Regions from separate parts of the Streptomyces sp. NPDC048172 genome, predicted to be linked through region 2. Evidence: riboswitches for the same ligand, from Rfam matches in the RefSeq annotation. Region 2 holds a riboswitch; each other region holds the start of a gene.
The links. A riboswitch is a leader RNA that binds a small molecule or an ion and turns the genes downstream of it on or off. The one in region 2 is predicted to bind thiamine pyrophosphate.

Region 1 (10,439 bases), on a different contig from region 2:
AGCCAGATGGTGACCTCGGAGCCGCGCGGGGCCTCCTCGCCCGCGTCGGGGGACTGGTTGAAGACCGTGTCGCTGACGAAGAGCCTGCGCACGGTCACCTTGAACCCCGCGTCCTCCAGCGCCGTGCGGGCCTCGTCCTCGCTGCTGTCCTCCACGTCGGGCACCTCGACCATGTCCTGGCCCTTGGAGACCGTCAGCGTGACGGTCGCGCCCTTCTCCCGCACAGCCCCGTCGGCCGGGGACTGGCGGGCGACCGTGCCCTTGTCCTCCTCGGAGAAGACGCGCTTGGCCGCGACGCGGACCTTGAAGCCCTCTTCCCGCAGCTCGTCCCGCGCCGCGCTCTCGTCCTCACCGACGACGTCCGGCACGTCCAGCGGCTCGCCCTTGGAGACGGACAGCGCCACGGCCGTCCCCGAGCGCCGCTTGGTGCCCGGCGTCGGATCCGTCGTGACGACTTCGCCGCGCGGCACGCTGTCGCTGAAGCGCCGCTTGACCGCGCCGGGCTCCAGGCCCGCCTTCTTCAGCTCGTCCTTCGCCTCGGCGAGCGGCGAGCCCTTCACGTCCGGGACCTTCACGACGTGCGGGCCGCGCGAGACGACCAGCGTGACGGTGCCGGTGTTGCGGATGCGCTCGCCCGGGTTCGGGTTGGTGTCGATCACATGGCCGCGCTTCACGCGCGCGCTGTAGTCGTACGTGACCCTCACGTCGAGGCCCTCGTCGTCGATCAGCCGCGTGGCCTCGGCCCGCGTCTTGTCGAGCACCGCGGGCGTCCGCGTGAACTGTCCGGAGTTGATGTACCAGATCCCCACGCCCAGCAGGACGAGCAGCAGCGCGCCCACCGCGACCAGCGCCCAGCGCGGCGGCCGCCGCGGCCCTCCGCGCGGGCCCCGGCCGCCCGGGGGCGCGGGCGGGGGGTCGAGCGGGGGCGGGGCGAGCCGGGTGGTGGCGTTCAGCGGCTCGGCGGCGGAGACGAGCGCCGGGCGCGGGATCACGTACGTACCGGCCTCGTCGCCGCCGGACTCCTTCTTCTGCTGGGCGTCGGCGTCCTTCGCGCGCGGCGGCACGGCGTCCAGCTCGGCGTCGGTCAGGCGGGCCCGCGTGGCGCGGGTCTCCGAGAGCATCGCGACGGCGTCCGCGGGGCGCTGCCGCGGATCGCGCGCGGCGGCGCGCGCCACCAGCTCGTCCAGCGCGTGCGCCGCACCCGGCACCGACTGCGAGGGGGCCGGGACGTCCTCGTGCAGATGTTGGTAGAGCACCTGCGCCGGGGTGCCGCCCGCGTGCGGCTTGGCGCCGGTCAGCATCTCGTAGAGCATCACGCCGCACGCGTACAGATCGGTGCGGGTGTCGGCGGCGCCGTGCTCGATCTGCTCCGGCGCGAGATACGAGACGGTGCCCAGGATCGAGTCCGTCGTCACACCGGACTGGCTGTCCACGGCCCGTACGAGCCCGAAGTCGGCGACCTTCACCCGGCCGTCGTCCCCTATCAGGACGTTCTCCGGCTTCATGTCGCGGTGCACGAGCCCCGCGCGGTGCGCGGCGCCGAGCGCGGCGAGGATCGGCTCCAGGATGTCGAGCGCCGCGCGCGGCTGCAGCGCGCCTCTGTCGCGCAGCACGTCGCGGAGGGTGCAGCCGGAGACGTACTCCATCGCGAGATAGACGTACGTCCCGTCCGTGCCCTGGTCGAAGACGCCGACCACGTTGGGGTGCGCGAGACGCGCGGCCGACTTGGCCTCCCGGATGAACCGGCCTACGAACGTGTCGTCGGCCACGAGAGAGGGATGCATCACCTTCAGGGCCAGCACGCGGTCCAGGCGTGTGTCCATCGCGCGGTAGACCGTGGCCATGCCGCCGACGGCGATACGCGCGTCCACGCGGTATCGCCCGTCGAGCACCTTGCCGACCAGCGGATCCTTGAGGGTGGTGTCCATTGCGGAGAGTTTACGAGTCGCGATGCCCTTCGGGTTCGTGCGGTGCCCTGCTGGAGCCGAACGGTGACGTTGCCCGGCATCCGGACTGAGCCCGGGCAGCCCCTTGCGGTGCGTCGCAGTCTGCGAGCGCGCTGTGGCCGGCCGCGCAGTTCCCCGCGCCCCTGAAGCGCCCCTCCGGGGCGCTTTGCGCGGCCAGGCTGCGCCCCGAAGCACGCCCCGAAGGGGCGGCTTCAGGGGCGCGGGGAACTGCGCGCCAAGCCACGGCGAAGCCCGCGGAATGCTACGCGCCGCGAGGGGCACCCCGCCAGGGGCGCGGGGAACTGCGCGACCGGCCACGGCGCACCCGCAGGCTGCAATGCACAGCAAGGGGCAGCCCCTGCTCAGCCGAAAGCAGGCCTTTCGGGGTCGAGAGAGGGCGTGCCCTCTACCGGCGACGACGCTTCGGCGAAGTGGCGGCGGGGGATGCGGCCGGCCCGGAAGGCGAGGCGCCCGGCATCGGTCGCGTGCCTCATGGCCTCGGCCATGAGCACCGGCTCCTGGGCCCGCGTGACCGCCGAGGCCAGCATGACGGCCGCGCACCCCAGCTCCATCGCGAGCGCGACGTCGGAGGCCGTGCCGGCACCGGCGTCCAGGATGACGGGGACACCTGCCCGCTCGGTGATCAAGGAGAAGTTGTGCGGGTTGCGGATGCCCAGGCCCGAGCCGATGGGGGAGCCCAGCGGCATGATCGCCGCGCACCCCGCGTCCTCCAGCTTCCGGGCCAGCACCGGATCGTCGTTCGTATAGGGAAGGACCGTGAAGCCGTCGTCGACCAGCGTCTCGGCGGCGTCCAGCAGCTCGACCGGGTCGGGGAGCAGGGTGCGCTCGTCGGCGATGACCTCCAGTTTCACCCAGTCCGTGCCGAGGGCCTCGCGGGCGAGGCGGGCGGTGAGGACGGCCTCGCCCGCCGTGTAGCAGCCCGCGGTGTTCGGCAGGACGCGGATGCCGTGCTTCTCCAGTACGGAGAGGACCGAGCCCTGCACGCCGGGGTCGAGGCGGCGCATGGCGACGGTCGTCAGCTCGGTGCCGGAGGCGAGCAGGGCCCGTTCCAGCACGTCGAGGCTGGGCGCCCCGCCCGTACCCATGATCAGGCGGGACGTGAACGTGGTGTCGCCGATGGTCAGCGCGTCGTCGGCCATGGTGCGGTCAGCCTCCCTGTACGGCGGTGAGTATCTCCACGCGGTCGCCCTCGCCGAGGCGGGTCTCCGCCCAGCGGCCGCGCGGTACGACGTCCTCGTTGACGGCGGCGGCGACCCCGCTGGGCGCGGTGCTGAACGTCGCCACGAGCCGGTCGAGGGCGAGGCCGTCCGGCACGGCGCGGGATTCGCCGTTCACGGATACGGAGACGGTCACGGTCACAGGCACGGTCCCGTCAGTGCTCATGCGTACTGCTCCTTACGTTCGTGCGCGAAGCGCCCCGGGGCGAAGGCGCGGGCCTCCTCGGGCAGTTCGCCCGTCTCCAGCAGCGCGCCCATCGTGTCGCCCGTCACGGCGGTGAGCAGCACGCCGTGGCGGTAGTGGCCGGTGGCCAGGTGGAGGCCGGGGAGGGCCGAGGGGCCCAGCAGGGGCGCGTTGTCGGGGGTGGCGGGGCGGAGTCCGGCGAGGGTCTCGGCGAGGGGGAGTTCGGTGATGCCGGGGACCAGCTCGTGGGCGTCGCGCAGCAGTTCGTAGACGCCGCCCGCCGTGACCGTGGTGTCCCAGCCCAACTCCTCGCTGGTGGCGCCGACGACCAGTTCGCCGCTGGCGCGCGGGACGAGATAGAGGTGGCCGCCGCGGACGACCGCGCGCACGGTGCGCGAGAGGAACGGGCCGAACCGGGACGGCGGCATCCATAGCCGCAGCACCTGCCCCTTCACCGGGCGGACCGGCGGCAGCACGTCCGGCGGGACGCCGTCCAGACGGCCGCTGTACGAGCCGAGGGCCAGCACCGTCTGCCCGGCGTCGAGCACCGTGCCGTCGTCCAGGTCGGCGCCCGTAGCGCGGCCGTTCGCGGTGCGCAGCCGTACGGCCGAGGCGCGGTGGAACGTCACGCCCGCGCGCTCGCAGGCCACCAGCAGCGCGGCGGCGAGGCGGCGCGGATCGACCTGGTGGTCGCCGTCGACGCGCAGCCCGCCCCGTACCGAGGGGGCGAGCATCGGTTCGAGACGGCGGCACTCGCGGCCGGTCAGCCACTCCGACTCCAGGCCGCAGCGGAGCTGGAGCGCGTGGAGTTCGCGCAGATGGGCGCGGTCGTCGGCGTCGAGCGCCACGGCGAGGGTGCCGCAGGCGCGGTAGCCGGTCTCCTGGCCGCTCGCCTCCTCCAGCTCCGCGACGAAGTCCGGATAGCGGCGTGCCGAGGCGAGGTTGAGGGCGAGCAGCGTCTCCTCGCCGTAGTGCAGCTCGGTGACGGCGGCGAGCATCCCGGCGGCCACCTGGGCCGCGCCGCCGCCCGGCGCCGGGTCGACGACGGCGACGCGCAGCCCGCGCCGCGCGGCCCGCCAGGCCGTGACCAGGCCGATGAGCCCGCCGCCGAGCACGGCGACGTCGGGGGAGGAGGAGGGGGAGGGGGAGGGGGAGTGGGGTGTGACGCGCATGGGAAGAACGCAGCTCCCTTCGCCGGTATGACCCGGATCAGGTTCGGACGGTCGGAGGCCGCCCAGCCTCCCTCTCAGCCCGGTACGTCCGGGCTCCCGCGTATGTCCGCCCCAGCGTACTGCGGCGCCTCCGGCGCGGGGAGTCCGGCTTAGAGTGATCGTGTGAGCGACAGTCAGAAGCAGCAGAGAGTCGTGATCGTCGGGGCCGGGATGGCGGGGGTGCAGACCGCCGTGCAGCTCCGCGAGCAGGGGTGGCCGGGGCCGGTCCGGCTGATCGGCGCCGAGCCGCACGCGCCGTACGACCGTCCGCCGCTGTCCAAGGCGGTGCTGCTCGGCAAGGGCGAGGCGGCCGAGCACCCGGTCTTCGACATCGACTTCGCCGCGCTCGGCATCGAGCTGGAGCTGGGCCGCACCGTCACCGGGCTCCGCCCCGGCGAGCAGCTGCTGGACACCGAGGCGGGGCCGGTGCGTTACGACCGGCTGGTGGTCGCCACGGGGGCCGAGCCCGTCGCGCTGCCCGGCAGCGAGGGCGTTCCCGGCGTGCATCTGCTGCGCACCCTCGACGACGCGGCGCGGCTGCGGCCCGTGCTCGCCGCGGGCGGCGACGTGGTGGTCGTCGGCGCGGGCTGGATCGGCGCGGAGTTCGCGACCGCGGCCCGGGAGCGCGGCTGCCGGGTCACCGTCGTGGAGGCGGCGCCGCGCCCGCTGCCCGGTGCGCTGCCCGCCGAGGTCTCCGAGCCGATGCGCGCCTGGTACGAGGAGGCGGGGGCCGAGCTGCGTACGGGCGTCGCCGTGGCCTCCGTCGAGCGGGGCGCCGTCGTCCTCGCGGACGGCACCCGGCTGCCCGCCGACGCCGTGGTCGTCGGCATCGGGGCCCGGCCCGCGACCGGCTGGCTGGAGGGCTCGGGGATCGAGCTGGGCGCGCACCGCGAGGTGCTGGCCGACGCGGGCCTGCGCGCCTCCGCCGAGCACGTCCACGCGGTCGGGGACTGCGCCTCCTTCCCCTCAGCGCGCTACGGCGAGCGGCTGCTGATCCACCACTGGGACAACGCGCTCCAGGGCCCCCGTACGGTCGCGGCGAACCTGGTCGCCGAGGGCCACGCGGACAGCGCGGCCGAGCGCGTGCTCTACGACCCGGTGCCCTACTTCTGGTCGGAGCAGTTCGGCCGTTTCGTGCAGTACGTGGGACACCACCGGGACGGCGACGCACTCGTGTGGCGGGGCGATCCTGCGGGCGCCGCGTGGTCCGTGTGCTGGCTGCGCGGGGAGCGGCTGGTGGCGCTGCTGGCGGTGGGCCGCCCGCGCGATCTGGCCCAGGGCCGCAAGCTCGTCCAGAGCGGGGCCGAGGTGGACAAGGCCCTGGTAGCAGACGCGTCCGTCGCTCTGAAGAAGGCGGCGCGGTAGTGACCGCCGTCGGAGGGTGGCACTCTGGGAGCCGTGACCCAGATTGACGCAAAGACCGAAGCTCTCGTGCCCGCATGGCTCACTCTCCCCGACGCCGCCGAGAAGCTCGGCGTCGAAGTGACCCGCGTCCGGCAGCTGGTCAAGGAGGGCCAGCTCATCGCCGTCCGGCGCGTGGGTGAGGACGGAGAGTCCAAGGTGCTGCAGGTGCCCGCCGACTTCATCGGTGACGGCAAGGTCGTGAAGGGCCTCGTCGGCACCATCACGCTCCTGAAGGACGACGGCTTCAGCGACGAGGAGATGCTGGAGTGGCTCTTCACCGAGGACGAGTCCCTGCCGGGCTCCCCGGTGCGCGCCCTCCGCGAGAACCGGGGGACCGAGGTGAAGCGCCGCGCGCAGGCCCTCGCCGTCTGATCCGTATCCCGTACGACGCACGACCGAGAACCGTCCACCGGGGTGCATGGGCCTCACCGGCCCATGCACCCCCTTCCTGGGGGGAACGTCCCATGTCCCGCAGCGCCCGAGAGCGGCTGGCCGACGCGCGGCTGTATCTGTGCACCGACGCGCGCAAGGACCGCGGTGACCTGCCCGCCTTCCTCGACGCGGCACTGGCGGGCGGCGTCGACATCGTGCAGCTGCGCGACAAGGGCATGGAGGCGGGCGAGGAGCTGGAGCACCTCGCGGTCCTCGCCGACGCCTGCCGCCGCCACGGCAAGCTCCTCGCGGTGAACGACCGCGCGGACGTCGCGCACGCCGCGGGCTCCGACGTGCTCCACCTCGGCCAGGGCGACCTGCCCGTCCCCGCGGCCCGGGCGATCCTGGGCGACGACGTGCTCATCGGCCGTTCCACCCACTCCGCGGCCGAGGCCGACGCCGCGATCACCGAGCCCGGCGTGGACTACTTCTGCACCGGGCCCTGCTGGCCGACGCCCACCAAGCCGGGGCGTCACGCACCGGGGCTGGATCTGGTGCGTCACACCGCGGCCCGCGCGCCGGAGCGCCCCTGGTTCGCGATCGGCGGGATCGACGAGGACAACCTCGACCAGGTCCTGGACGCGGGTGCCCGCCGGGTGGTCGTCGTCCGTGCGATCACTGAGGCCGACGACCCGGGCGAGGCGGCGGCAAGGTTGGCCAAGCGACTGCGGGCGGTCCAGTAGGACCGTCCCATAGCGCTGCCCCATAGCGCTGACCGGTTGTGCCGTCCAGTAGCGCCCTCCGGCGGAAGTGTCCAGCAGGCGGACATCGGCCATCCGGGAAACGGACAGATGCCGCCGTATCGTCCCAGCGCACAGCCACGGCGCAGCGGGGACGGCTAACCTGCACGTATGGCCATCGGTATCTCAGCTCCCAGGACAGAACGTCCGCCGACCGTGCGTGAGCTGCTCGCGACCGGAGAGCAGTCTTTCTCCTTCGAGTTCTTCGCTCCGAAGACCGAGAAGGGGGAGCGGACCCTGTGGGACGCGCTGCGCCGTATCGAGGCAGTGTCCCCGACCTTCGTGTCGGTGACCTACGGCGCAGGCGGCTCCTCCCGCGAGGGCACCGTACGCAACACCGAGCGCATCGCCACCGAGACCACCCTCACCCCGGTCGCCCACCTCACCGCCGTGAACCACTCGCGCGCCGAACTGCGCAACGTCATCGGGCAGTACGCGAACGCGGGGATCAAGAACGTGCTCGCGATCAGGGGTGATCCCCCCGGGGATCCCATGGGCGAGTGGGTCAAGCACCCCCAGGGGCTCGACTACGCCGCGGAGCTCGTCGAGCTGATCAAGGAGTCCGGAGACTTCTGCGTCGGCGTCGCCGCGTTCCCCGAGATGCACCCGCGCTCGGCCGACTGGGACACCGACGTCCGGCACTTCGTGAACAAGTGCCGCGCGGGTGCGGACTACGCGATCACTCAGATGTTCTTCCGCGCCGAGGACTATCTGCGGCTCCGCGACAGCGCCGTCGCGGCCGGTTGCCAGACGCCCATCATCCCGGAGATCATGCCCGTCACGAATGTGAAGCAGATCGAACGGTTCGCGCAGCTCAGCAACGCGACCATCCCGCGCGAGATGGCAGACCGCCTCCGGGCGGTCGAAGACGATCCGGCCGCTGTACGCTCGGTCGGGATCGAGTGCGCCACGGAGTTGTGTGCGAGGCTGCTGGCCGAGGGAGTCCCCGGTCTCCACTTCATTACGCTGAACCACTCCACGGCGACGCTGGAAATCCACGAGAATCTGGGACTTCACGACAGGTCCTGAGCCGAGAAGCTGGCGGCTGGCCGACCGGGCGGCGAGCAGCGGGAAGAGGGGCGTACATGGGCTGGACGGTCCTCTATGTCGCGTTCGGAGTGGTCGCGCTCTGGCTGCTGGGCGAAGTCCTGCTCCAGTACAAGGCCCGGCTGCGCTGGCGCCTGCTGGCGTTCGCCGGGTTCCTCGGCGTCGTCGCGGGCGCCGTGATAGGGCAGGTCATCGTGATCGGCGTCGGCATCGCCGCCTTCGCCACGGGCCAGACCTTCGTCACGCTCTCGTACCGCCGCGGCTTCTCGACCGGCTGGGCGCTCGGCGGATCGCCGGGCGCCAGCCGGCGCCGCCGGGGCGGCCCGGCCCCCCGCGACGCGGAGCCCTCCCTGGAGGTCACCGGGCTGGAAGCGGGATACGACGAGAACGGCGTCCCGGACTACTCGGCGGGCCAGGGCATCCCCCCGGCCCCCGCGGGCTACGGCACCGGCCCCGGCCCCGGCGACACCCCGCCCAGCGGCGTCCCCGGCGTCCCCGGCATCCCGGACTACGTCGACTACCAGGCGGCCATGGCCCAGGAGCAGACCCAGGTCCAGCCGGTCCAGGCGGCCTACGGGGACTACGCCCCGCCCGCCCCGCCCGTCCCCCCGGCCCCGCACGCCGAGCAGACGCAGGCGTTCGCGTACGACGACCAGCAGCCGTACGCGCCCTACCAGGACCCCTACGGCGGATACGCCCAGCCCGCGCCCCAGGCCCCGCAGTACGACTACGGCTACGGCGACTACGGACAGCAGGGCTACGGCGGCACCGACGGCGCCGGGTACACGTACGAGACGCCCGGCGCGCCGCCCACCGAGCCGTACTACCCCGACACCCCGCCCGGCGGCGTCTGGGTCCCGCAGCAGCGCGAGGGCGGCGTGCCGCTCCCGCCCGAGCAGCCGCCCGCGCAGCCGCCGCCGTACGGGTACGACGAGCAGCAGCAGTACCAGAACGGGTACTACGGCCAGGGCCAGCAGGGCGGCTACTGAGCGCGTCGATGCCCAGCTCGCACCGTTCGCGCCTACGCCCCGTCGACCTCGCGCGCGCGGCGGGCGTCTCGCCCCAGCAGATCCGCAACTACGAGGACGCGGGCCTCCTGCCGCCCGTCCCCCGCACCCCCACGGGCTATCGGGCCTTCGGCCCCCGCCACCTGGACGCCGTCCTGACCTACCGTGCCCTGGTCCTCGGCCACGGCCCGGAGACGGCCCGCGCCGTCATGCACGCCGTCCACGCCGACGACCTGCCGGGGGCGCTCGCGCTGATCGACGCCGGGCACGCGGAGCTCCACGAACAGCGCCGCGCCCTCCAGGCCACGGCCGAGGCCCTCGAAGCGCTCGCGAGCCGGCCGCCGGATGCGGTGCCCCGCGTGTCCCTGCGCATCGGTGACGTCGCGGCACTCCTGGGCGTACGGACGTCCGCCCTCCGCGTCTGGGAGGCGGCGGGCCTCCTGACCCCCGGGCGCGAACGCGTCACCGGGTACCGCCTGTTCGGCCCCGCCGACGTCCGTGACGCCCGCCTCATCCACATGCTGCGCCAGAGCGGCTACCCGCTGCCGCAGATTCGCCCGGTCCTCGACGGCCTGCGCCGCACGGGCAACCCCTCCGCGCTTCGCGCGGCCATCGACCGTCGCCAGTCCGAGCTCGACGCCCGCGCCAGAGCCAAGCTGGCCGCTTCCGCGCGCCTTCGCGCGTACGCGATGCCCGAGGACTGACCAGAGCTCGCCCCTGCTTCTCCCTCCGCTCCTGCGGAGCTTGGGAAGTCTGCGCAAGGCGCAGGGTTGGCAAGCGCAGCCCCCCACGCCGGGTGCCCCGGTGAAAGAGCCGGGTTCGGGGTGCCCCGGGCTGTGCTTCGCGGGGCGCGCCCGCGTCGTGGCTTGTCGCGCAGTTCCCCGCGCCCCTGAGGGAGAAGGGGCAAGCCCCGACGTGCAGTGACCGGGCGCGCCCGCGCGGCGGAGCCGCAAAACCCCTGAGGGAACAGGGGCAAGCCCCGAGGTGTCGGGACCGTCGCGCCCATGTGGCGGAGCCGCACATCGAGCGCAGGCTCAGGACGAGCCGCGCCAGTTGGGACCCTCTGTGAAGAGACCGGCGGCGAGGGTGCCGGACATGCCCGCGTGGGGGAGGCCGCCCCCCGGGTGGGACCAGGCGCCGACGGCGAAGAGGGCCGACACGCTCGTCTGGTTGGGGGGCTGGAGCAGGGCTCCGGACGCGCCCGCGAGGGCCGGGGGAGGGACCTGGCCC
Region 2 (10,439 bases):
GAACAGCAACTCTCTCTCAGCATCGGTCTCAGAACGGAGCGAAAGACATGGACGCGAAGGAGAACTTCTCGGCCCTGCCGTGGTGGGTGAAGTGGATCGCCATCCCGGTCATAGCCCTCGTCGTCTTCGGCGGACTCATCAGCGCCGTGGTCGGCTTCATCGTGGGCCTGCTCTTCAAGATCCTGGTCTTCGCCGCGCTCGTCGGCGGCGTGATCTTCCTGGTCCGGAGGTTCACTTCGGCTTCCTCCTCCTCCCGCGGCGACTGGTGACCGCCGGGACCGTCCCCGTCCCCCCACCGGTCCCCCCGCCCGTCCCCGCTCCAGCCGCCGCTCCAACCGCCGCTCCGGCCGTCTCCGGCGCCGCGCCGGTTCCGCTCCGGCCCGCGCGGCGCTGACGGTCGGCGGACACCACCAGTGCCGCGAGCAGCGTCGTCACCGGAACCGAGGCCACCAGGCCGATCGAGCCCACGAGCGTACGGACGATCTCCTCGGCGACCACCTCGCTCGTGGCCACCATCGACACGTCGCTGCGCGCGATCGAGAAGAGCAGCAGCAGCGGCAGCGCGGCTCCCGCGTACGCGAGGACCAGGGTGTTGACCACCGACGCGATGTGGTCGCGCCCGATGCGCATCGCCGAACGGTAGATTTTCCGCCAACTCGCACCCGGGTCCGCCTCCTTCAGCTCCCAGACGGCGGACGTCTGCGTGACCGTCACGTCGTCGAGCACGCCGAGCGAGCCGATCAGCACCCCCGCCAGCAGCAGGCCCTGGATCTCGATGTTCGGGTACAGGCCGTGCACCAGGCCCGTCTGGTCGTCCGTGTTCCCCGTGAGCCGGGCCCAGCCGATGAAGAGCGAGCCCAGCAGCCCGATCAGCAGCAGCGAGATCAGTGTGCCGAGCACCGCCACCGACGTACGGGCCGAGAGCCCGTGGCACAGGTAGAGCGACGCCAGCATGATCGCGCTGCCCCCGACGACGGCCACCACCAGGGGGTTCGAGCCCTGGAGTATCGCGGGCAGGATGAAGAGCGTGAGCACCGCGAAGCTCACCGCCAGGCCCACCAGCGCCAGCACTCCGCGCAGCCGCCCCACCAGCACCACGAAGAGCGCGAAGAGGCCCGCGAGCAGGACCATCGGCACGTCACGGTTGGTGTCCACGACGGTGTACTGGAGATTGCGGGGCGCCTTCTCGGCGTAGGCCACGACCACCTTCTGCCCCACGTCGAACTTCCGTGTGGCGTCCGGCGTGACGACCTCCGTGTAGCGGTGGCCCTTGTCCTTGCCCTCGGAGATCTCGACCGTGGCCTTCTGGCAGGAGCCCGACGACTTCCCCTCGCCGCCCGGCCCGCTCCCCTGTCCCTGGCCTCCCTGCCCGCCCTGGCCCTGCTGCGGGGGCGGCTGCTGGGCGTTGACGTCCCGGCAGTCGACCTCGGCCAGCTTGACGACCTTCGCCTGGAAGGTGGGCCGGTCGAAGCCGACGCCGGAGTGGTCGTGCTCGTGCCCGGGCGTGCCGCCCGGCCAGAGCACGACGAGCCCGGCGAGGACCGCGACGGCGAACGGCACGAGCACCGCGGCGATGACCTTGCGCAGATGCCGCGAGACGGGCGCGGGCGGGCCGTGGGCGTGCGCGTGGCTGTGCCCGTGGCCGTGCGGCTGACTGGGAAGGTGCGGCGGGGGCGGCGGAGGCGGCGGCTGATGCGGCTGCTGATGCGGCTGCGGCGACTGGGGCGGCGGGGGCGGCGGGGAATGGCTCACCGACAGATCATCGCAAGAACGTCCGGGCGGGCTGTTCAGTATGCGCGGTGTGCCGCTAGCGTAGAGACGCCTTTGCACATCGCGGGAGCTCCGAGCACGGGGCTGAGAGGGCGCTGACCTCCGTGGCGGGACCTACGGAAACGGCTGCGTCGACCGCCGAACCTGTTACCGGGTAATGCCGGCGTAGGGAGTGGGTCTACATGACCATGCAGGATGCACGCACGCCTGCGGAGACCGCCATCGGCTCGCACAAGGGATACGTGGAGGGGAACCGCCCGGACATCCGGGTACCCGTCCGGCGAGTGCACCTCACCAACGGCGCCGACGTGACGCTCTACGACACGTCCGGGCCGTACACCGACCCCAACATCACCACCGACGTGCGCCGCGGCCTCGCGCCGCTGCGCGAGAACTGGATCATCCAGAGGGGAGACACCGAGGAGTACGCGGGCCGCGAGCTGCGCCCCGAGGACGACGGCGTCAAGCACACCGCGCCACGCGGCGGCCTCCGCAACCTGGACGCCGTCTTCCCCGGCCGCCCGCGCCAGCCCCGCAGGGCCCGCGAGGGCGGCGCCGTCACGCAGCTCGCGTACGCGAAGCGGGGCGAGATCACGCCGGAGATGGAGTACGTGGCCGTACGGGAGAACCTCGCACCCGAGTTCGTCCGGGACGAGATCCTGGCGGGCCGGGCCGTCCTCCCCGCCAACGTGAACCACCCGGAGACCGAGCCGATGATCATCGGCAAGAACTTCCTGGTGAAGGTCAACGCCAACATCGGCAACTCCGCCGTCACCTCCTCCATCGAGGAGGAGGTCGAGAAGATGACGTGGGCGACCCGGTGGGGCGCCGACACCGTCATGGACCTCTCGACCGGCCGCAACATCCACACCACCCGCGAGTGGGTGCTGCGCAACTCCCCCGTCCCCATCGGCACCGTCCCCCTCTACCAGGCCCTGGAGAAGGTCGACGGCCGCGCCGAGGAGCTGTCCTGGGACGTCTACAAGGACACGGTCATCGAGCAGTGCGAGCAGGGCGTCGACTACATGACGGTGCACGCGGGCGTCCTGCTCCGCTACGTCCCGCTCACGGCCCGCCGCAAGACCGGCATCGTCTCGCGCGGCGGCTCGATCATGGCGGCCTGGTGCCTGGCGCACCACCGGGAGAGCTTCCTCTACGAGCACTTCAGCGAGCTGTGCGAGATCCTGCGCGCGTACGACGTCACGTTCTCGCTCGGCGACGGCCTGCGCCCCGGCTCCATCGCGGACGCCAACGACGCGGCGCAGATGGCCGAGCTGGACACCCTCGGCGAGCTCAACCGCATCGCCAAGGCCCACGACGTGCAGACGATGATCGAGGGCCCGGGCCATGTCCCGATGCACAAGATCAAGGAGAACGTCGACCGCCAGCAGGAGGTCTGCGAGGAGGCCCCCTTCTACACCCTGGGCCCCCTCACCACGGACATCGCGCCCGCCTACGACCACATCACCAGCGGCATCGGCGCCGCGATGATCGGCTGGTGGGGCACGGCGATGCTCTGCTATGTCACGCCGAAGGAGCACCTCGGGCTGCCCGACAGGGACGACGTGAAGACGGGCGTCATCACATACAAGATCGCCGCCCACGCCGCCGACCTGGCCAAGGGCCACCCCGGCGCCCAGCTGTGGGACGACGCCCTCTCGGACGCCCGCTTCGAGTTCCGCTGGGAGGACCAGTTCAACCTGGCCCTCGACCCGGACACGGCCCGCGCCTTCCACGACGAGACGCTCCCGGCGGAGCCCGCCAAGACGGCCCACTTCTGCTCGATGTGCGGGCCGAAGTTCTGTTCGATGAAGATCTCCCACGAGATCCGTGAGCAGCACGGGGCCGATCTGTCGGAGGCGGAGATCGAGTCCGGGATGGAGGAGAAGTCGAAGGAGTTCGCGGCGGCGGGCAACAGGGTCTATCTGCCGCTGGCGGAGTAGCCGTCTCCTGTTGAACCGTTGGCGGCGCGGGTCCGTTGTAGCCCAGGGAAGCTGCACGTCACTCGCACATGGAGGACCCATGAAGTCCTGGCGCTCCCGCGTCGCCGCCGCTCTCACCGTAGGCGCCGCAGCCATCGCCATCCCGCTGACCGCCAGCCCCGCGCACGCCGGCCCTCCGCCGGGCGGGGGCTGGGTCGTGGCCGGCGGCATGACGTACGACTCAAGGTCGCAATGCGCGCTTGAGGAGTGGGACGGCCTCGTCCAGAACTGGGATAAGTACGACAAGCTGTACTGCGAGGGCAACGGAGACCACGACCAGTACACCATCTGGTACCACAAGCGCTGAGCGCCACGCGCCCCACCGAGCCGCCCGCTCCCACGGCCACGGGAGCGGGCGGCTCGTGCCTCCCCCCTCGTGGCACGAGCCACCCCACGCCGCCTCATGCGTAAGCGGAAAGCAGCGCTCAACCAAGGCTAGTTGACTGTGCGTCAGTGTCCAATCACAGTATCGACATAGACCTATCGAGATATTTATCGTTGCGGCACTCTCGGTGACGACGGCGGCGGAGGCGGAAGAGGCATGGACCTGGCTCTGCTGCGTACGTTCCTCGCGGTGCACAGGGCCGGGTCCTTCACGCGTGCCGCCCCGCTGCTGGGGCTCTCGCAGCCCGCCGTGACCGGGCAGATCCGCACGCTGGAGCGGCAGTTGGGCCGTCCCCTCTTCCTCCGCCAGGCCCGGGGCGTGACGCCGACGACGGTGGGGGAGGAGCTGGCGCACAAGGTCGCCCCGCACCTCGACGCGCTCGTGGCGATCACCGAGGGCAGGCCCGACGAGGAGGCGACCGGACGCACCCTGCATCTCGCCGGGCCACCGGAGTTCACCTCCGTACGGGCGCTCCCGGCGCTCGCGCCCCTCGTCGAGCAAGGGGTCACGCTCCGCGTCGCCTTCGGTTCCGCCGAGGAGAGTCTCGAAGGGCTCGCCGCGGGCCACCACGACCTCGCCCTCAGCACCGCACGCCCCCGCGGCGAACTCCTCAACTCGGCGCCGCTCTGCGACGAGGAGCACGTCCTGGTCGCCGCGCCCCGCTGGGCCGCGCGGCTCGGCGGCGCCTCCGTCGTCCGCGCCAAGGGGCATCAGCAGCTGCACGGCGTGCCGGTGATCGACGTGCACGAGAGCATGCCGCTCCTCACCCGCTACTGGGCCACCGTCTTCGACGCCGAGCCCGTCCACACCAGCGCCCTCGTCGCCCCCGACCTGCGGGCCGTCCTTGAGTGCGTGGCCGCGGGCGCCGGGATGGCCGTACTGCCGCGCTACCTCTGCGACGAGTCCCTGGAACCCGGCCGCGTCGTGCCGCTGTTCGATCCGGCGATGCCGCCGCTGCGCACGTACTTCCTCTCCGTCCGCGCGGGCACCCTCGCCCTCCCGCACATCGCCCGCGCCCACGAGTGGCTGCTGCGCGCCGCCGTGCACTGGTGAGGCGTACGCACGCACGTTTGGCGTTTCGTCTCCCGCCGGACGGGCCAGACCTCACCCATGACCGACGAACGTCCAGTCGTCAAGCGCACAGCCCGTGCCATCCTCCTCGACAACGACCAGAACCTGATCCTCATCAAGCGCACCAAGCCGGACGAGCCGCCGTACTGGATCACCCCCGGCGGCGGCGTCGAGCCCGGCGTGGACGGCACCGTCGTCGACGCGCTGCACCGCGAGGTGGACGAGGAGCTGGGGGCCAAGGTCGTCGACGTGGTCCCGGCCTTCGTCGACACCGTCGCCGACCCGGCCGAGACGCCCGGCGGCGTGAAGGTCCAGCACTTCTTCGTCTGCCGCCTCGCCTCCATGGACCCCGGGCGGCGCCACGGCCCGGAGGTCGAGGAGCCCGTCGGCGAGTACGACATCGTGCGCGTGCCCTTCAGCCGCGAGGGCCTCGCCTCCGTCGAGGTCGTCCCGCCGAGCCTGCGCGCCTACCTCTCCGCCAACATCGAGGGCGTACGGGCACTCCTCGCGCCCGACCTCGGCTGAGCCTCAGCCGAACCAGCCCTGGAACGGTGCCTGTTCCCGCTGCTCCTCCCCCCGCCGCTGCGCCTCCGCGAGCGCCCGCTCGGCCTCCTTCTGCCATACGGAGACGGGGGCGGGGGAGGGTGACGGGGTGGGGGTGGGGGTGGGGGAGGGCATGTGCGGAACCACCGGCGCCGCCGCCGGAACGACGGGCGGCACCGCGGGCGGTGCTGGCGGCGCCACGGGCGCGGGCGGCGTCGGGGGCCGCTCCTCCGTCCCGGCGCGCTTCTCCTCCGCGCGCCGTTCCCGCGCCTCGCGCGCGGCGCCGAAGAAGTCGCCGCCCTTGCGCTTGTAGTCGTCGGTCCCCCAGTCGCGCGCGGCGCGCTTCGGGGCCTTCTGGAGGTGCGGTATGTGCTTGGCGCAGTGGATGTACGCCTCCTCCACCGTGACCCGCACCCACAGCGTCCCCCGCCGCCCCGGAACCGGGTCCTCCGGCAGGTCGGAGACCTCGGCGCGCAGCTCCGCGTCCTCGACGAGTTCGGCGCCGCCGTTGATGTGCAGCCCGATCCGCGCCCGTACGAAGTCGATGAGCAGCAGCCCCACATGGGGGTTCTCCTGGATGTTGCCCAGGCTGGCGTGGACGCCGTTGCCCCGGTACTCGGGGTAGACCAGCGTGCGTTCGTCCAGCACGCGCAGGAAGCCGGGCGGACCCGCGCGGAAGCTGCTGTCGCACTCGCCGGTGCCGTCGGCGGTCGAGAGGAAGAACATCTCCTGCTGGCGCACGAACTCCCGCATCCGGGGGTTCAGATGGTCCAGCACCTGGTCGTCGTAGAAGCGGTCGGCACGGTCGGACGAGCCCAGGCGCCGCTGGAGCGCGTGCTCCCCGTCGCTGCCGGGCCGCTCCCGCTCCGCCTCGTCACCGACACCCGGTACGCCGTAGCTGTCGCGCCTTTTCAGCCCGTTGAGCCCGCCGTGCCCACTGTGTCCGCCGTATCCGTTCTGCGCCCCGGGGGCCCGGTGCCGACCATTGAGCGGCCCCCCCGCATCCGCGTCAGCCACGCCTCTCACGCCCTCCTCCGTCATCAGCCGTCATCAGCTCACCAGTTCGTCGACCGCGTCGTGCCGTATGCGGTGGGCCGGTATACCCAGTCCCACCAGCGCGTCCCAGCCGCTCCGGATCAGCCCGGGCGGCCCCGACAGATAGCCGTCGTACGCCGCCCACGGCCCGTACCGTCGTACCGCGTCCGGCAGTTGTCCCGCCAGCGACGGCACCGAGGCCCGCCCGGCGGCGACCACGGGCCGCACCGACAGCCAGTCGTAGCGCCCGTCGAGGCGCAGCAGGGTGTCCAGGTCGTAGAGGTCGAGGTCGGTGCGCGCGCCGTAGAACACCTCGACGGGGCGCGGTCTGCCCCGGCCCGCCACGTCCTCCACCAGCGCCTTGATCGGCGCGATGCCCGTGCCGCCGCCCAGGCACAGCAGGCCGCTCTCCGCCGCGTGGTCGACGGTCATCGAACCCGTGGGCGGCCCGAGCCGCAGCACATGGCCGGGGCGCGCCCGGTGCACCAGCGCGGTCGAGACCCAGCCCGCCGGCACGGCCTTGACGTGGAAGGTGAGCAGCCCGTCGGGGCGCGGCGCGGACGCGAAGGAGTAGTACCGCCACACGCGCGGCCACCACGGCGTCTCGATGCTCGTGTACTGACCGGCGCGGAAAGGATACGGCTGGTCCGGACGGACCGTGATCACCGCGATCTCCGGCGTCCGCTGCTCGTGCGCGACGACCTCCGCCTGCCACCAGGCGGGCGCCCGGCGCTCGTCCTCCACCGCCGCGTCGATCATGATCTGCGAGATCGCCGTGTAGGCCCGCACCCACGCGGCCTCGGTCTCCGGGCCCCAGCTGCCCGGCGCGTACCGCGCGAGCGCGGCCATCAGGCACTCGCCGACCGCCGGATAGTGCGCCGGGAGCGTCCCGTACTTCCGGTGCCCGCGCCCCAGCGCCGCGAAGCGGGCGGTGAGCGCGGCCTTGTCGTCGTACCGCTGCACGGCCTCCAGCAACGAGCGGAACAGCCGGTCGCGCTGCGTGTCCATGGAGGCCGGGAACAACTCTCTCAACTGCGGATACTGCACGAAGAGAAGCGCGTAGAAGTACGCGGTGGCGGCGTCAGCCGACCCTTCGATCTCCTCCATCGTGCGGCGTATGAGCGCCGCGTCAGGGGTCATGGTGTGCCCTCGCTACGTTCGAACGAACCCGACCCCCGAGAACACCGAGTGAGGAAACCGTCACAAGTCCTTACAGCACGATGCGGAGTCGACCATACCGATATGACTTCACCGCACAACCCCCGTCCGCGGTTCCATCCGGCGCCCGTTTCGAGGAGTTCGTCAGCGGATGCCGGGGCTGACGAGCGCGTACGCCTCCCGCAGATCCCGGCCGCTGTACTGGTACGAAGCCAGCTCCCGGACGTGGTGATCAGCATTGACGGCCACGGACACCGGCACCTCGGCGAAGAGCTCGGCGTCCGAGAGAGAATCTCCGTACGCCACGCACTCCGCGGCCGGAATCCCGAACTCCGCACAGAGTTCCCTCGCGATCTTCACCTTGGCCGCCGGTGTGAGGATCCCCGCGGGGTCCACCGGCTCGCGCGGATACGGACCGGCGCCCGGACCGGCGCCCGGACTCCCGCCCGGACCCCCACTCGGCGCGAGCGTCGGCCACCGCGAGGCGCGCGCCGCGTCGGCGCCCCAGCCCAGCAGCCTGCGCACGAAGAAGTCCGGCGAGAGCGAGATCACCGCGCACCGCTCGCCCCGCGCCCGGATCTCCGCCCACACCTCGCGGATCCCCTCCAGCCAGGGCGCCCCGTCGAACGCACGCGCCACGACCTCGTCCGTCAGCTCTGACCACAGCGCGCACGCCCGTACGGCGAACTCCGAGGGCGCCAGCTCCCGCGCCGCGAACGCCCTCTCCAGCTCGTGGATCTCCTCCTCGACCCCGAGCTGCCGCGAGATCTCCACAGGTGCCGCGGATCCGTGGAGAAGGGTGCCGTCCAGGTCGAAGAGATGGAGTCGCGTCATATGCCGGATCGTACGGGTGTGCCCGGGTGCATGTGACCTCGTACGGCGTACTCGGCGTACTCGGCATCGAGCAGCGGCGGATACTCCCCGCGTCAGACGCCGTGAGGGCCCTCGCGCGGGACCGTCGAGGGCATGCAGCGACTCTCCCGCCCCGCCCGCAGGGCCACGCTCGTCGTCCACGTCGGCGCCTCCGCGTCCTGGCTCGGCACCACCCTGTGCCTGCTCGCCCTCGCCGTGACGGGCGCCGCGGCGGGCGGCACAGGACCGGGCAAGGACACGGCCGCGGCCACGACCACGGCGGCCGGGAGCTACCGCGCCATGAAGGTCTTCGGCGACTGGCTGCTCGCGCCCCTCTCCCTCCTCACCCTGGCCACCGGGCTGATCCTCTCGCTCGGCACCCACTGGGGGCTCGCCCGGCACCGCTGGGTCTGGACCAAGTTCTGGCTGACCCTGGTCACCACGGCGGCGAGCATCTTCGCCTTCCGCGCGACGATCGACTCCGCCGTGTCCGCCGCCGGGGCCGGGCAGGCCGTCGCCCCCGTCGACCTCCTGGTCCCGCCGTGCGTCGCGCTGAGCGCCTACCTCTTCATGACCGCCCTCTCCGTCCTCAAGCCCTGGGGCCCGACGCGGCGCGGCCGTACGGCACGGGCACGCCGTCCCGTGGCCCGGCCCCAGCCCCGGCTCAGGTAACCCTGACCCGAGGGACGTGCGGGGCGTACGCTCCGAGCGTGACCTCGCACTCCGCACCCTCAGACGCCTCGGCGTCCCCCGCCCTGCCCGAACTCACCGTCCGGCGGGCCACCGCCGAGGACATACCCGAGATCGTCGCGATGCTCGCCGACGACCCGCTCGGCGCCCAGCGCGAGACGCCCGGCGACCTCACCCCGTACCGCACCGCCTTCGCACGCATCGACGGCGACCCCCACCAGCACCTCGTGGTCGCCGTCCAGCAGGGCCGCACCGTCGGCACGCTGCACCTCACCGTCATCCCCGGCCTCTCCCGCCGGGGCGCGGCCCGCGCCCTGATCGAGGCCGTCCGCATCCACACCGACGCACGCGGAACGGGCCTGGGCACGCGCCTCATCGAGTGGGCCATCGCCGAATCCCGCCGCCAGGACTGCGTCCTGGTCCAGCTCACCTCCGACGCCACCCGCGTCGAAGCCCACCGCTTCTACGAGCGCCTCGGCTTCGAGGCGTCCCATCTGGGGTTCAAGATGGCGTTGTAGAGCGCCAATTGGGGGCGCGAATAGCAAGCATTCGCACCATTCGCGCGTGTCTTCATACTGTCGGACTCGTTTCCCCTCGGGGGGATGGCTCGTTCGGGACGCCGTCCCGACGCACGGGCCTGAAGAGGCCGTTGGAGGGGGCACGATGTTCGACGACAGCGTCCTGCTGGAGTCCGAGACCCTGCGCACGAGCATGACGGGGCGCACGGAAGTGCTGGACAGGGTGAAGACGCTCACCCTGCTCCCCGACGATCTCCATATGACGACGCGGATGGTCGCCGCCTACTTCGGCGTCGACATCAAGGCCGTCCGCTCCCTCGTGGTCGACCACCGGCAGGAGCTGGAGGCGAACGGCTACCGGGTGCTGAGCGGCGCCGAACTAAGCTCCTTCAAGGAGCTTAGTTCCCTCGACAAGCACACAGGGCGCCACTTGGC
Region 3 (10,439 bases), on a different contig from region 2:
CTTCCCCGTCTGGGCGGCCGAGGTCGAGGCCGCCATGGCCGAGGCCGGGACGCCGGAGGCCAAGGTCGAGGCGTACGTCCGACAGCAGCTCGCCCTCGTCGGCGACCGGCGCCACCGGGCCGTCGTCGCGATCTCCGCGGGCGAGCTGGACGCCGGCGCCCGTGAGCGGATCCGCGCCGCCCATGGCGGCCTGATCGCGATGGTCGTCGAAGCCCTCGCCGACCTCGGCCATGAACAGCCGAGGCTCGCGGCGATGCTGCTTCAGGGCGTGGTCGACTCCGCGGTCCGCCGGATCGAGCTCGGCGCCGCCGAGGACCCCCAGGAGATCGCGGACGCCGCCGCGGCCATGGCCCTCCGCGGTGTCCAGGGCTGACCCCAGGAACGCCAGGGACCCCCGTGGCCCACGTGGTCCACGGGGCCCGTCGGGAACGGCGCCGCCCCGTGGGATTGCGCCGGAGCAGGCGCCGGTGGGCCCAGGCAGCCGTGAGCGCCAGAAGCAGCGCACCCCCGGCCGTACCGCCGCCCGTCGGCACCCCCGCGGGGGCGTCCCTCCGCACCGCCCCGGCCCTGCCCCGGTCGTCACCCTCCGGGAACGGCACCCCGAACACCGGCAGCAGCCGTGACGGCCCGCCGCCCAGCAGCGCCGCGGGGAGCAGCGACAGCGGGTCGAGATAGCGCGTGCCCCGCAGCAGCCCCCAGTGCAGGCACCGCATGCGGCCCGGACAGTGCCCGGCGCCACCGGCGGGCCGCGCGGCCGTCAGCGTGCCGACGACCTCCCCGGCGGCCACCCGCTCGCCCTTGCGGACAGAGGCGCGCACCGGCTCGTACGTGAGGCGCAGCGGCGGCCTTCCCGTGCCCCGCAGCGTGACCGCGACCACCCCACGGCCCGCGACCTTCCCCGCGAAGGACACCCGCCCCGGCGCGGCCGCCCGCACCCGCTGACCGATCCGGGCCGCCAGATCGACCCCCCGGTGCCCGGCCTGCCACGGCTCGGGCGGCGGCTCCCAGGCCCGTACGACGAGGGGGCGGCGAGCACCGGAGCCCCCGGCAACAGGCCACGCGCGTCCCCCACCCCCTCCCCCCTCCCCGCCCCCTCCGCCTCCTCCGTCCTCTCCACCCGCCCGGTCCCGGGGAGCTCCCGCACCCGGTGTGTTGGGGAGCCGGGTTCCGGGTGCGGGAGCGTCTTGGGGGCGCGCGCCTGGGGCTGAGGCGCCCGTGATCACTGTCAGCGCGAGGGCGACGAGGGTGATCGTGAGGGCCGTCAGGAGGCGGGGCCTGGGGTGGGGGGTGTGGCGGTGCATGGGAATACGGTGGTGGGGATTGTCGGGGGAGGGGGATCATGGGGGATTTCTGTGGGTAACTCATGGGTTGTGGACAACGGCGTCACTCGTGGGAGGGGGGTGGGGTCCGCCGCGGGGCAGGTCCGGGCCGTCCGTGGTCACCCCGTGGGACACGGTCCGCCGTCCGGGTCCCGTACACTCTTGGTGCGGCCCGGGTGACCGGGCTGACTTCGCACGCCCCGCCACCCTCACCCGGTGGCCGCGTATCTCGGTCCTCGGAGCGGCCGGTCAGAAGGTTCTGGCCACCCTCCCGGGCAGCGCGTCAGGGGCGTCAGGCAAGCGGTGGCCGGTCCGGCCGCCGCTGATGACAACCGAGTACCAAGGAGAACGGCCATGGCCGTCGTCACGATGCGGGAGCTGCTGGAGAGCGGCGTCCACTTCGGGCACCAGACCCGTCGCTGGAACCCGAAGATGAAGCGCTTCATCTTCACCGAGCGCAATGGCATCTACATCATCGACCTGCTCCAGTCGCTGTCGTACATCGACCGCGCCTACGAGTTCGTCAAGGAGACCGTCGCGCACGGCGGCTCGATCATGTTCGTCGGCACCAAGAAGCAGGCCCAGGAGGCCATCGCCGAGCAGGCCACCCGCGTGGGCATGCCCTACGTGAACCAGCGCTGGCTCGGCGGCATGCTGACCAACTTCTCGACGGTCTACAAGCGTCTGCAGCGCCTCAAGGAGCTGGAGCAGATCGACTTCGAGGACGTGGCCGCCTCCGGCCTCACCAAGAAGGAGCTGCTCGTCCTCTCCCGCGAGAAGGCCAAGCTGGAGAAGACCCTCGGCGGTATCCGCGAGATGCAGAAGGTGCCCAGCGCCGTCTGGATCGTGGACACCAAGAAGGAGCACATCGCCGTCGGTGAGGCGCGCAAGCTCAACATCCCGGTCGTCGCGATCCTCGACACCAACTGCGACCCGGACGAGGTCGACTACAAGATCCCGGGCAACGACGACGCGATCCGCTCCGTCACCCTGCTCACCCGCGTGATCGCCGACGCCGTCGCGGAGGGCCTCATCGCCCGTTCGTCCGGTGGCTCCGGCGAGGGCAAGGGCGAGAAGGCCGCCGGCGAGCCGCTGGCCGAGTGGGAGCGTGAGCTCCTGGAGGGCGAGAAGGCGGAGAAGGCCGAGGCCGCCGCCGAGACCGCCGAGCGTCCCGCCGAGGCCTCCGAGGTCAAGGACGAGGCCGCCGCCGAGGCCGAGGTGCAGACCTCCGCCGAGACCGAGAAGGCCGCGGACGCCGAGCAGGCCGTCGCCGAGCAGGCCGACGAGAAGCCCGCCGAGCAGGCCTGACCGTCAGCCCGTTCCGGGCAGAGGTTTCACGGTGATACGGCGGGGGCCGGGTGCCCCCGCCGTACACCCGTGAAGCGCCCCGGTCTGTCGCAGACCGATCCCACCTCATCGACTTTTCGAGAAGAGATTCACAGACCATGGCGAACTACTCCGCCGCCGACGTCAAGAAGCTCCGGGAGCTCACCGGCGCCGGCATGATGGACTGCAAGAAGGCGCTGGACGAGGCCGAGGGCAACGTCGACAAGGCCGTCGAGATCCTGCGCGTCAAGGGCCAGAAGGGCGTCGCCAAGCGCGAGAGCCGTACGGCCGAGAACGGCGCGGTCGTCGTCCGTATCGCCGACGACAGCACCGCCGGTGTGCTCGTCGAGCTGAAGTGCGAGACCGACTTCGTCGCCAAGGGCGAGAAGTTCGTCGCCGTCGCCGAGGCCATCGCCGCGCACGTCGAGGCGACCTCCCCGGCCGACATCGACGCGCTGCTGGCCTCGGAGATCGAGTCCGGCAAGACCGTCCAGGCGTACGTCGACGAGGCCAACGCGAGCCTCGGCGAGAAGATCGTGCTGGACCGCTTCGCGCAGTTCTCCGGCGCGTTCGTCGGTTCGTACCTGCACCGCACCAGCCCGGACCTGCCCCCGCAGGTCGGCGTGCTGGTCGAGCTGGACAAGGCCGACGCGGGCATCGCGAAGGACGTCGCGCAGCACATCGCCGCGTTCGCGCCGAAGTACCTGTCCGAGGACGAGGTTCCGGCCGATGTCGTCGCCAACGAGCGTCGCATCGCCGAGGAGACGGCGAAGGAGGAGGGCAAGCCGGAGGCCGCCCTTCCGAAGATCGTCGAGGGCCGGGTGAAGGGCTTCTTCAAGGAGAACACCCTCCTCGACCAGCCGTTCGCCAAGGACAACAAGAAGTCCGTCCAGAAGGTTCTGGACGAGGCCGGTGTCACGCTGAAGCGCTTCGCCCGCTTCCGCGTCGGCGCCTGACGGCCCCCTGACGTATCCCGCAGGCCGGTTCCGTACACCGGAACCGGCACGGGCCCGATAGGGTCGGGCACAGGGCAGTTGTGACGAGGAGGCCATTGCCGTGATGGGAACCCGCGAGGATCCGACGGCAATGGCCTCCTTCGTATGTGCACGAGGAGATCTCCATGAGCAATGACACCGACAAAGACGGCGACCGTCGGCGGCGCTTTCTGCTGAAGCTTTCCGGCGAGGCGTTCGCCGGTGGAGGCGGGCTCGGTGTCGACCCAGACGTCGTGCACAAAGTGGCCCGGGAGATCGCCTCGGTCGTCCGGGAGGGGTACGAGGTCGCCGTGGTCATCGGCGGCGGCAACTTCTTCCGCGGCGCCGAGCTCCAGCAGCGCGGCATGGACCGGGCGCGCTCCGACTACATGGGCATGCTCGGCACGGTGATGAACTGCCTCGCGCTCCAGGACTTCCTGGAGAAGGAAGGCATCGACTCCCGCGTGCAGACCGCCATCACCATGGGCCAGGTCGCCGAGCCGTACATCCCGCTGCGCGCCGTGCGGCACCTGGAGAAGAGCCGCGTGGTGATCTTCGGTGCGGGCATGGGCATGCCGTACTTCTCCACCGACACCACGGCGGCCCAGCGGGCGCTGGAGATCAACGCCGAGGTGATGCTGATGGGCAAGAACGGCGTCGACGGTGTCTACGACTCCGACCCCGCGCACAACGCGTCGGCCGTGAAGTTCGACGCGCTGGGGTACGACGAGGTCATCACCCGCGACCTCAAGGTCGCGGACATGACCGCGATCACCCTGTGCCGCGACAACAAGCTGCCGATTCTCGTCTTCGAGCTGCTGGCCGAAGGCAATATCGCGCGGGCGGTCAAGGGTGAGAAGATCGGCACCTTGGTCAGCAACCAGGGGACCCGGGACTGACCCGGTACGGGGATGGACAACAGCCTGCCGGTCGGACACCGTGCAGGAATCAGGGCACTGCGGGGGCCGGAGCCGTACCGCGGCGCGGTTCCCCGCGTCATCGCCCCGGATGAAGCAGTCAGGCTCATTCATCGAACCAGGAGCACGTGGTGATCGAAGAGACCCTCCTCGAAGCCGAGGAAAAGATGGAGAAGGCGGTCGTCGTCGCCAAGGAGGACTTCGCCGCTATTCGCACCGGCCGTGCGCACCCGGCGATGTTCAACAAGATCGTGGCGGACTACTACGGCGCGCTCACGCCGATCAACCAGCTGGCGTCGTTCTCGGTGCCGGAGCCCCGGATGGCCGTGGTGACCCCGTTCGACAAGAGCGCGCTGCGCAACATCGAGCAGGCCATCCGTGACTCGGACCTGGGGGTGAACCCGTCCAACGACGGCCACATCATCCGGGTGGTCTTCCCGGAGCTGACCGAGGAGCGCCGCAGGGAGTTCATCAAGGTCGCCAAGACCAAGGGCGAGGACGCGAAGATCTCGATCCGCAGCGTCCGCCGCAAGGCCAAGGAGACCCTGGACAAGGCCATCAAGGACGGCGAGGTCGGCGAGGACGAGGGCCGGCGGGGCGAGAAGGAGCTGGACGACACCACCACGAAGTACGTCGCGCAGGTGGACGAGCTGCTCAAGCACAAGGAATCCGAGCTGCTCGAAGTCTGACGGGCGCCGAAGCCCGAGCGTCCGCCGTCCACGATCCGAGGTCCAAGGCCGAAGGCTGCAATCTGTGAACGACTCAACCTGGGGAGCGCCGCCACCGAGCGCGGGGTACTGGGGCCCTCCCGACCAGGGGCCCGCCGTGTCCGGAGCGGCTCCTCCGCGTGACGCCGGGGCGCCTGCCGGGCACGACGTAGGCGGCGATGTGTCGCAGACTCGGCCTATGCCCATTGTGTCCGACCCAGGTGACTCCGGCGGTCCGGAGGAGCGCCCGCGCTTCCATGACGAGCGCTTCCGTGACGAGCCGGAGGGCCGCGGCGCCCAGGAGCCCGCCCCCGCCACCGCCCCCGCGCCCGCTCCCGAAGAGGACAGGGGGAAGAAGAGGGCGGGCCGTGACCTGCGTGCGGCCATAGGGGTGGGCCTCGGCCTGGGTGTGGTGATCCTGGCCTCGCTCTTCCTCTACAAGCCGGTCTTCGTCGGCGTGATCGTCGTCGCCGTCGTGGTGGGCCTGTGGGAGCTGACGTCGCGGCTGAACGAGCGCAAGGGCATCCGGGCCCCCCTGGTGCCCCTGGCGGTCGGCGGCGCCGCCATGGTCGTCGCGGGCTATGTGCGGGGCGCGGAGGGCGCCTGGGTGGCCGTGGCGCTCACGGCGCTCGCGGTCCTGGTGTGGCGGATGACGGAGCCGCCCGCGGACTATCTGCGGGACGTGACGGCGGGTGTGTTCGCCGCGTTCTACGTGCCGTTCCTGGCGACGTTCGTCGCGCTGATGCTCGCGGCGGACGACGGGCCGTGGCGCGTGCTGACCTTCCTGATCCTCACGGTCGTCAGCGACACCGGCGCGTACGCGGTGGGCTGGCGGTTCGGTACGCACAAGCTCGCCCCCCGTATCAGCCCCGGGAAGACCCGGGAGGGCCTGGTCGGGGCTGTGGCGTTCGCCATGGCGGCGGGGGCGCTGTGCACCCAGTTCATGATCGACGACGGGAGCTGGTGGCAGGGGCTCCTGATGGGGCTCGCCGTCGCGGTCACCGCGACCCTGGGTGACCTGGGCGAATCGATGATGAAGCGGGACCTGGGCATCAAGGACATGGGCACCCTGCTGCCGGGGCACGGCGGCATCATGGACCGCCTGGACTCGCTGCTGCCGACGGCGCCGGTGGTGTGGCTGCTGTTCGTGGTGTTCGTCGGCGCGGGCTGAGTCCCGGGCCGAGTCCCAGGCGGTCGAACGGCTGAGCGGAACGAATGCCGTCGATCGTCTGCGACACTGGTGAGGTTATGCCTGCACCCGGAGAACTGACTTTCGTCGCCCCCCGCGGGGTCAAGAAGCCGCCGCGGCACCTTGCCGATCTCACGCCCGAGGAGCGCCGCGAGGCCGTCGCAGCGGCGGGCGAGAAGCCCTTCCGCGCCAAGCAGCTCTCGCAGCACTATTTCGCGCGCCTGGCGCACGCCCCGGAGCAGTGGACGGACATCCCCGCGGCGGCCCGGGAGAAGCTCGCGGCGGAGCTGCTGCCCGAGCTGATGACCGTGGTGCGGCACATCACGTGCGACAACGACACGACCCGTAAGACGCTGTGGAAGCTGCACGACGGGACGCTCGTCGAGTCCGTGCTGATGCGGTATCCGGACCGGGCGACGATGTGCATCAGCTCGCAGGCGGGCTGCGGGATGAACTGCCCGTTCTGCGCCACCGGGCAGGCGGGCCTCGACAGGAACCTGTCGACGGCCGAGATCGTGCACCAGATCGTCGACGGCATGCGCGCCCTGCGCGACGGGGAGGTCCCCGGCGGCTCCGCGCGGATCTCGAACATCGTCTTCATGGGCATGGGCGAGCCCCTCGCCAACTACAAGCGGGTCGTCGGCGCCATCCGGCGGCTGACCGACCCCGAGCCCGACGGGCTGGGCATCTCCCAGCGGGGCATCACCGTCTCGACGGTGGGTCTCGTCCCGGCGATGCTGCGCTTCGCCGACGAAGGCTTCAAGTGCCGCCTCGCGGTCTCCCTGCACGCCCCCGACGACGAGCTGCGCGACACCCTCGTACCGGTCAACACCCGGTGGAAGGTGAGCGAGGTCCTGGACGCCGCGTGGGAGTACGCGGCCAAGTCGGGCCGCCGCGTCTCCATCGAGTACGCGCTGATCCGCGACATCAACGACCAGGCGTGGCGGGCCGACCTGCTGGGCCGGCTGTTGAAGGGCAAGCGGGTCCATGTGAACCTGATCCCGCTCAACCCGACGCCCGGTTCGAAGTGGACCGCGTCCCGCCCGGAGGACGAGGCGGAGTTCGTACGGACGCTGGAATCGCACGGTGTGCCCGTGACCGTGCGGGACACCCGGGGGCAGGAGATCGACGGCGCGTGCGGCCAGCTCGCGGCGACCGAGCGCTGATCCTGGCTGATCCCGGCTGATGCCTGACTGATATCGTTCGAACAGGGTCACGTCATGGTGGCCTGACAACCTCACAGCCGACAGGGGAGCGCTCACAGCGCTGAGAGTGCGGCCGTCCGTGCGCGGGACAGAGCATCGCGTGCGGCGCCGCAGACCCTCGAACCTCGCCCGGGTCATGCCGGGTAGGAAGTCGATGCACACGATGAAGAAGCACGCGCGGCGCGCCGCTGCCGCCACCACCGCCGTCCTCGCTCTCGCCCTCGTCGCCACCGGCTGCGGCGGCTCGGGCAGCGGAGACGACTCCAAGACCGTCACGCTCGTCACCCACGACTCCTTCGCCGCCTCCAAGAAGGTCCTCAAGGACTTCACGGAGAAGACCGGCTACAAGGTGAAGGTCCTGCGCGGCGGCGACGCCGGGTCGGCCGTCAGCCAGGCCGTCCTCAACAAGGACCATCCGCAGGGCGACGTCCTGTTCGGCGTCGACAACACCCTGCTCTCCCGCCCCCTCGACAAGGGCGTCTTCGCGCCGTACGAGGCCAAGGGACTCGGCAAGGTGCCCGAGGAGCACCAGCTCGACGCGGGCAAGCACCGGGTCACCCCCGTCGACACGGGCGACATCTGCGTCAACTACGACCGCGCCTGGTTCGAGCGCAAGAAGCTCGCGCCGCCGCGCACCCTCGACGACCTGGTCAAGCCCAAGTACAAGAACCTCCTGGTCACCGAGAACGTCGCCAGTTCCTCGCCGGGCCTCGGCTTCCTCCTCGCCACCGCCGCCAAGTACGGCGACAAGGACTGGCAGGGCTACTGGAAGAAGCTCCGCGCCAACGGTGTCGAGGTCGTCGACAGCTGGGAACAGGCGTACAACGACCGCTTCAGCGGCTCCCGCGGCGGCAAGGGCAAGGGCGACCGCCCCCTCGTCGTCTCCTACGCCTCCAGCCCGCCCGTCGAGGTCCTCGGCAAGAAGCCGCAGCCGAAGCAGGCGCCGACCGGCATCGCCAAGGACACCTGCTTCCGGCAGACCGAGTTCGCCGGGCTGCTGAACGGCGCGAAGAACACCAAGGGCGGCAAGGCACTGCTGGACTTCCTGGTCAGCAAGGAGTTCCAGGAGGACATGCCGCTCCAGATGTTCGTCAACCCCGTCCGGAAGGACGCGGCGCTGCCGGAGCTGTTCACCGAGTACGGCGAGAAGATCGACGACCCGGCCACCATGGCCCCGGACCGGATCGCCAAGAACCGTGAGCAGTGGATCAAGACATGGACCTCGCTCGTCGTGAAGTAGCCGCTCCGTCCCGGCCCCGGCCCCGGCGGGACGTCCGCGGCACCTGGACGCGGCTGGGACTGATGGCCGTGCCCGCCGTGTTCTTCGCGGTGTTCTTCGCATGGCCCGTGGCCGCGATCGTCGGGCGGGGGCTGCGCGAGGGAGGGCACTGGCACACCGGGCGCGTGGGGCAGGTCCTCACCGACCCCGACGTGCTGCACGTGCTGTGGTTCACGCTGTGGCAGGCCCTGGCCTCCACCGGTCTCACCCTGGCGCTGGCGCTGCCCGGCGCGTACGTGTTCGCGCGGCTCGACTTCCCCGGCAAGGGGCTGCTGCGGGCCGTGGTGACCGTCCCGTTCGTCCTGCCGACCGTCGTGGTCGGCTCGGCGTTCCTCGCGCTCGCCGGGCGCGGGGGCGTCCTGGACGAGTGGTTCGGGGTGCGGCTGGACACCGGGGTGTGGGCGATCCTGCTCGCGCACGTGTTCCTCAACTACGCCGTCGTGCTGCGCACCGTCGGCGGCCTGTGGGCGCAGCTCGACCCCCGCCAGGAGGAGGCGGCGCGGGTGCTGGGGGCCGGGCGGTTCGCCGCGTGGCGGCGGGTCACGCTGCCCGCGCTGGCGCCGTCGCTGGCCGCCGCCGCGCTGATCGTCTTCCTGTTCACCTTCACCAGCTTCGGCGTCATCCAGGTCCTCGGCGGCCCCCGCTACGCCACGCTGGAGGTGGAGATCTACCGGCAGACCGCCACCCTCCTCGACCTGCCGACGGCCGCCGTCCTCACGCTCCTCCAGTTCGCCGCCGTCGCCGCGCTGCTCGCCGTGCACGCCTGGTCGCTGCGGAAGCGGGAGACGGCACTCAGCCTCGTACCGGCGCAGACCACCGCGCGCCGTCCCCGGGGGCCGTTCCAGTGGGCCGCGCTGTGGGCCGTGCTGGGGCTGACGCTGCTGCTCGTACTGGTGCCCCTCGCCGTCCTCGTCGAACGGGCGTTCAACGGGCCGGACGGCTACGGGCTGGCGTTCTTCCGCGCCCTGGGCGAGGAGTCGGACAGCGCCACGTTCGTCGTCGCGCCCGCCGCCGCCATCGGCAACTCCCTCGCGTACGCGGCCGTCGCCACGCTCATCGCGCTCGTCATCGGCGGCCTGGCCGCCGCAGCCCTCACCCGGCGGGCGGGCAAGCTCGTGCGCGGGTTCGACGCGCTGCTGATGCTGCCGCTGGGGACCTCCGCGGTCACCGTCGGGTTCGGCTTCCTCATCGCCCTGGACGAGCCGCCGCTGGACCTGCGCGACTCCTGGATCCTCGTCCCCCTCGCACAGGCGCTCGTGGGCGTGCCGTTCGTCGTACGGACCATGCTGCCCGTGCTGCGCGCCGTGGACGTACGGCTGCGGGAGGCGGCCGCCGTCCTGGGCGCCTCCCCGCTGCGGGCCTGGCGGGAGGTGGACCTGCCACTGGTGCGCAGGGCCCTGCTGGTCGCGGCGGGCTTCGCGTTCGCCGTGTCGCTGGGCGAGTTCGGCGCCACCGTCTTCATCGCCCGCCCCGACGCGCCGACCCTGCCCGTCGCCGTCGCCCGGCTGCTGGGGCGCGCGGGG

Region 1: linked by a shared signal. The riboswitch ahead of thiO (glycine oxidase ThiO) and the one ahead of thiC (phosphomethylpyrimidine synthase ThiC) in region 2 are both predicted to bind thiamine pyrophosphate.
Region 3: linked by a shared signal. The riboswitch ahead of ACGF3A_RS08030 (thiamine ABC transporter substrate binding subunit) and the one ahead of thiC (phosphomethylpyrimidine synthase ThiC) in region 2 are both predicted to bind thiamine pyrophosphate.

What each region holds. Positions count from the first base shown of each region.
Region 1 is NZ_JBIDAT010000004.1:484,320-494,758, reverse strand. Features, by position in the region: gene pknB (Stk1 family PASTA domain-containing Ser/Thr kinase) at 1-1,928, opposite strand, end outside; gene ACGF3A_RS19985 (thiazole synthase) at 2,309-3,106, opposite strand; gene thiS (sulfur carrier protein ThiS) at 3,114-3,350, opposite strand; gene thiO (glycine oxidase ThiO) at 3,347-4,540, opposite strand; TPP riboswitch at 4,537-4,650, opposite strand; gene ACGF3A_RS19970 (NAD(P)/FAD-dependent oxidoreductase) at 4,703-5,944, shown strand; gene ACGF3A_RS19965 (Rv2175c family DNA-binding protein) at 5,978-6,355, shown strand; gene thiE (thiamine phosphate synthase) at 6,448-7,098, shown strand; gene metF (methylenetetrahydrofolate reductase [NAD(P)H]) at 7,267-8,184, shown strand; gene ACGF3A_RS19950 (hypothetical protein) at 8,241-9,191, shown strand; gene ACGF3A_RS19945 (MerR family transcriptional regulator) at 9,200-9,913, shown strand; gene ACGF3A_RS19940 (phytoene desaturase family protein) at 10,244-10,439, opposite strand, start outside.
Region 2 is NZ_JBIDAT010000002.1:439,351-449,789, reverse strand. Features, by position in the region: gene ACGF3A_RS10600 (DUF5326 family protein) at 48-269, shown strand; gene ACGF3A_RS10595 (YibE/F family protein) at 232-1,752, opposite strand; TPP riboswitch at 1,824-1,959, shown strand; gene thiC (phosphomethylpyrimidine synthase ThiC) at 1,953-3,713, shown strand; gene ACGF3A_RS10585 (hypothetical protein) at 3,793-4,059, shown strand; gene ACGF3A_RS10580 (LysR family transcriptional regulator) at 4,294-5,190, shown strand; gene ACGF3A_RS10575 (NUDIX domain-containing protein) at 5,248-5,733, shown strand; gene ACGF3A_RS10570 (pyridoxamine 5'-phosphate oxidase family protein) at 5,737-6,570, opposite strand; partial or broken gene ACGF3A_RS10565 (globin domain-containing protein) at 6,802-7,923, opposite strand; gene ACGF3A_RS10560 (HAD family hydrolase) at 8,089-8,778, opposite strand; gene ACGF3A_RS10555 (DUF2269 domain-containing protein) at 8,911-9,468, shown strand; gene ACGF3A_RS10550 (GNAT family N-acetyltransferase) at 9,609-10,004, shown strand; gene ACGF3A_RS10545 (restriction endonuclease) at 10,150-10,439, shown strand, end outside.
Region 3 is NZ_JBIDAT010000001.1:1,729,243-1,739,681, forward strand. Features, by position in the region: gene ACGF3A_RS07990 (TetR/AcrR family transcriptional regulator) at 1-373, shown strand, start outside; partial or broken gene ACGF3A_RS07995 (peptidoglycan DD-metalloendopeptidase family protein) at 723-1,301, opposite strand; gene rpsB (30S ribosomal protein S2) at 1,674-2,627, shown strand; gene tsf (translation elongation factor Ts) at 2,765-3,601, shown strand; gene pyrH (UMP kinase) at 3,766-4,518, shown strand; gene frr (ribosome recycling factor) at 4,668-5,225, shown strand; gene ACGF3A_RS08020 (phosphatidate cytidylyltransferase) at 5,290-6,414, shown strand; gene rlmN (23S rRNA (adenine(2503)-C(2))-methyltransferase RlmN) at 6,492-7,598, shown strand; TPP riboswitch at 7,671-7,804, shown strand; gene ACGF3A_RS08030 (thiamine ABC transporter substrate binding subunit) at 7,801-8,877, shown strand; gene ACGF3A_RS08035 (ABC transporter permease) at 8,853-10,439, shown strand, end outside.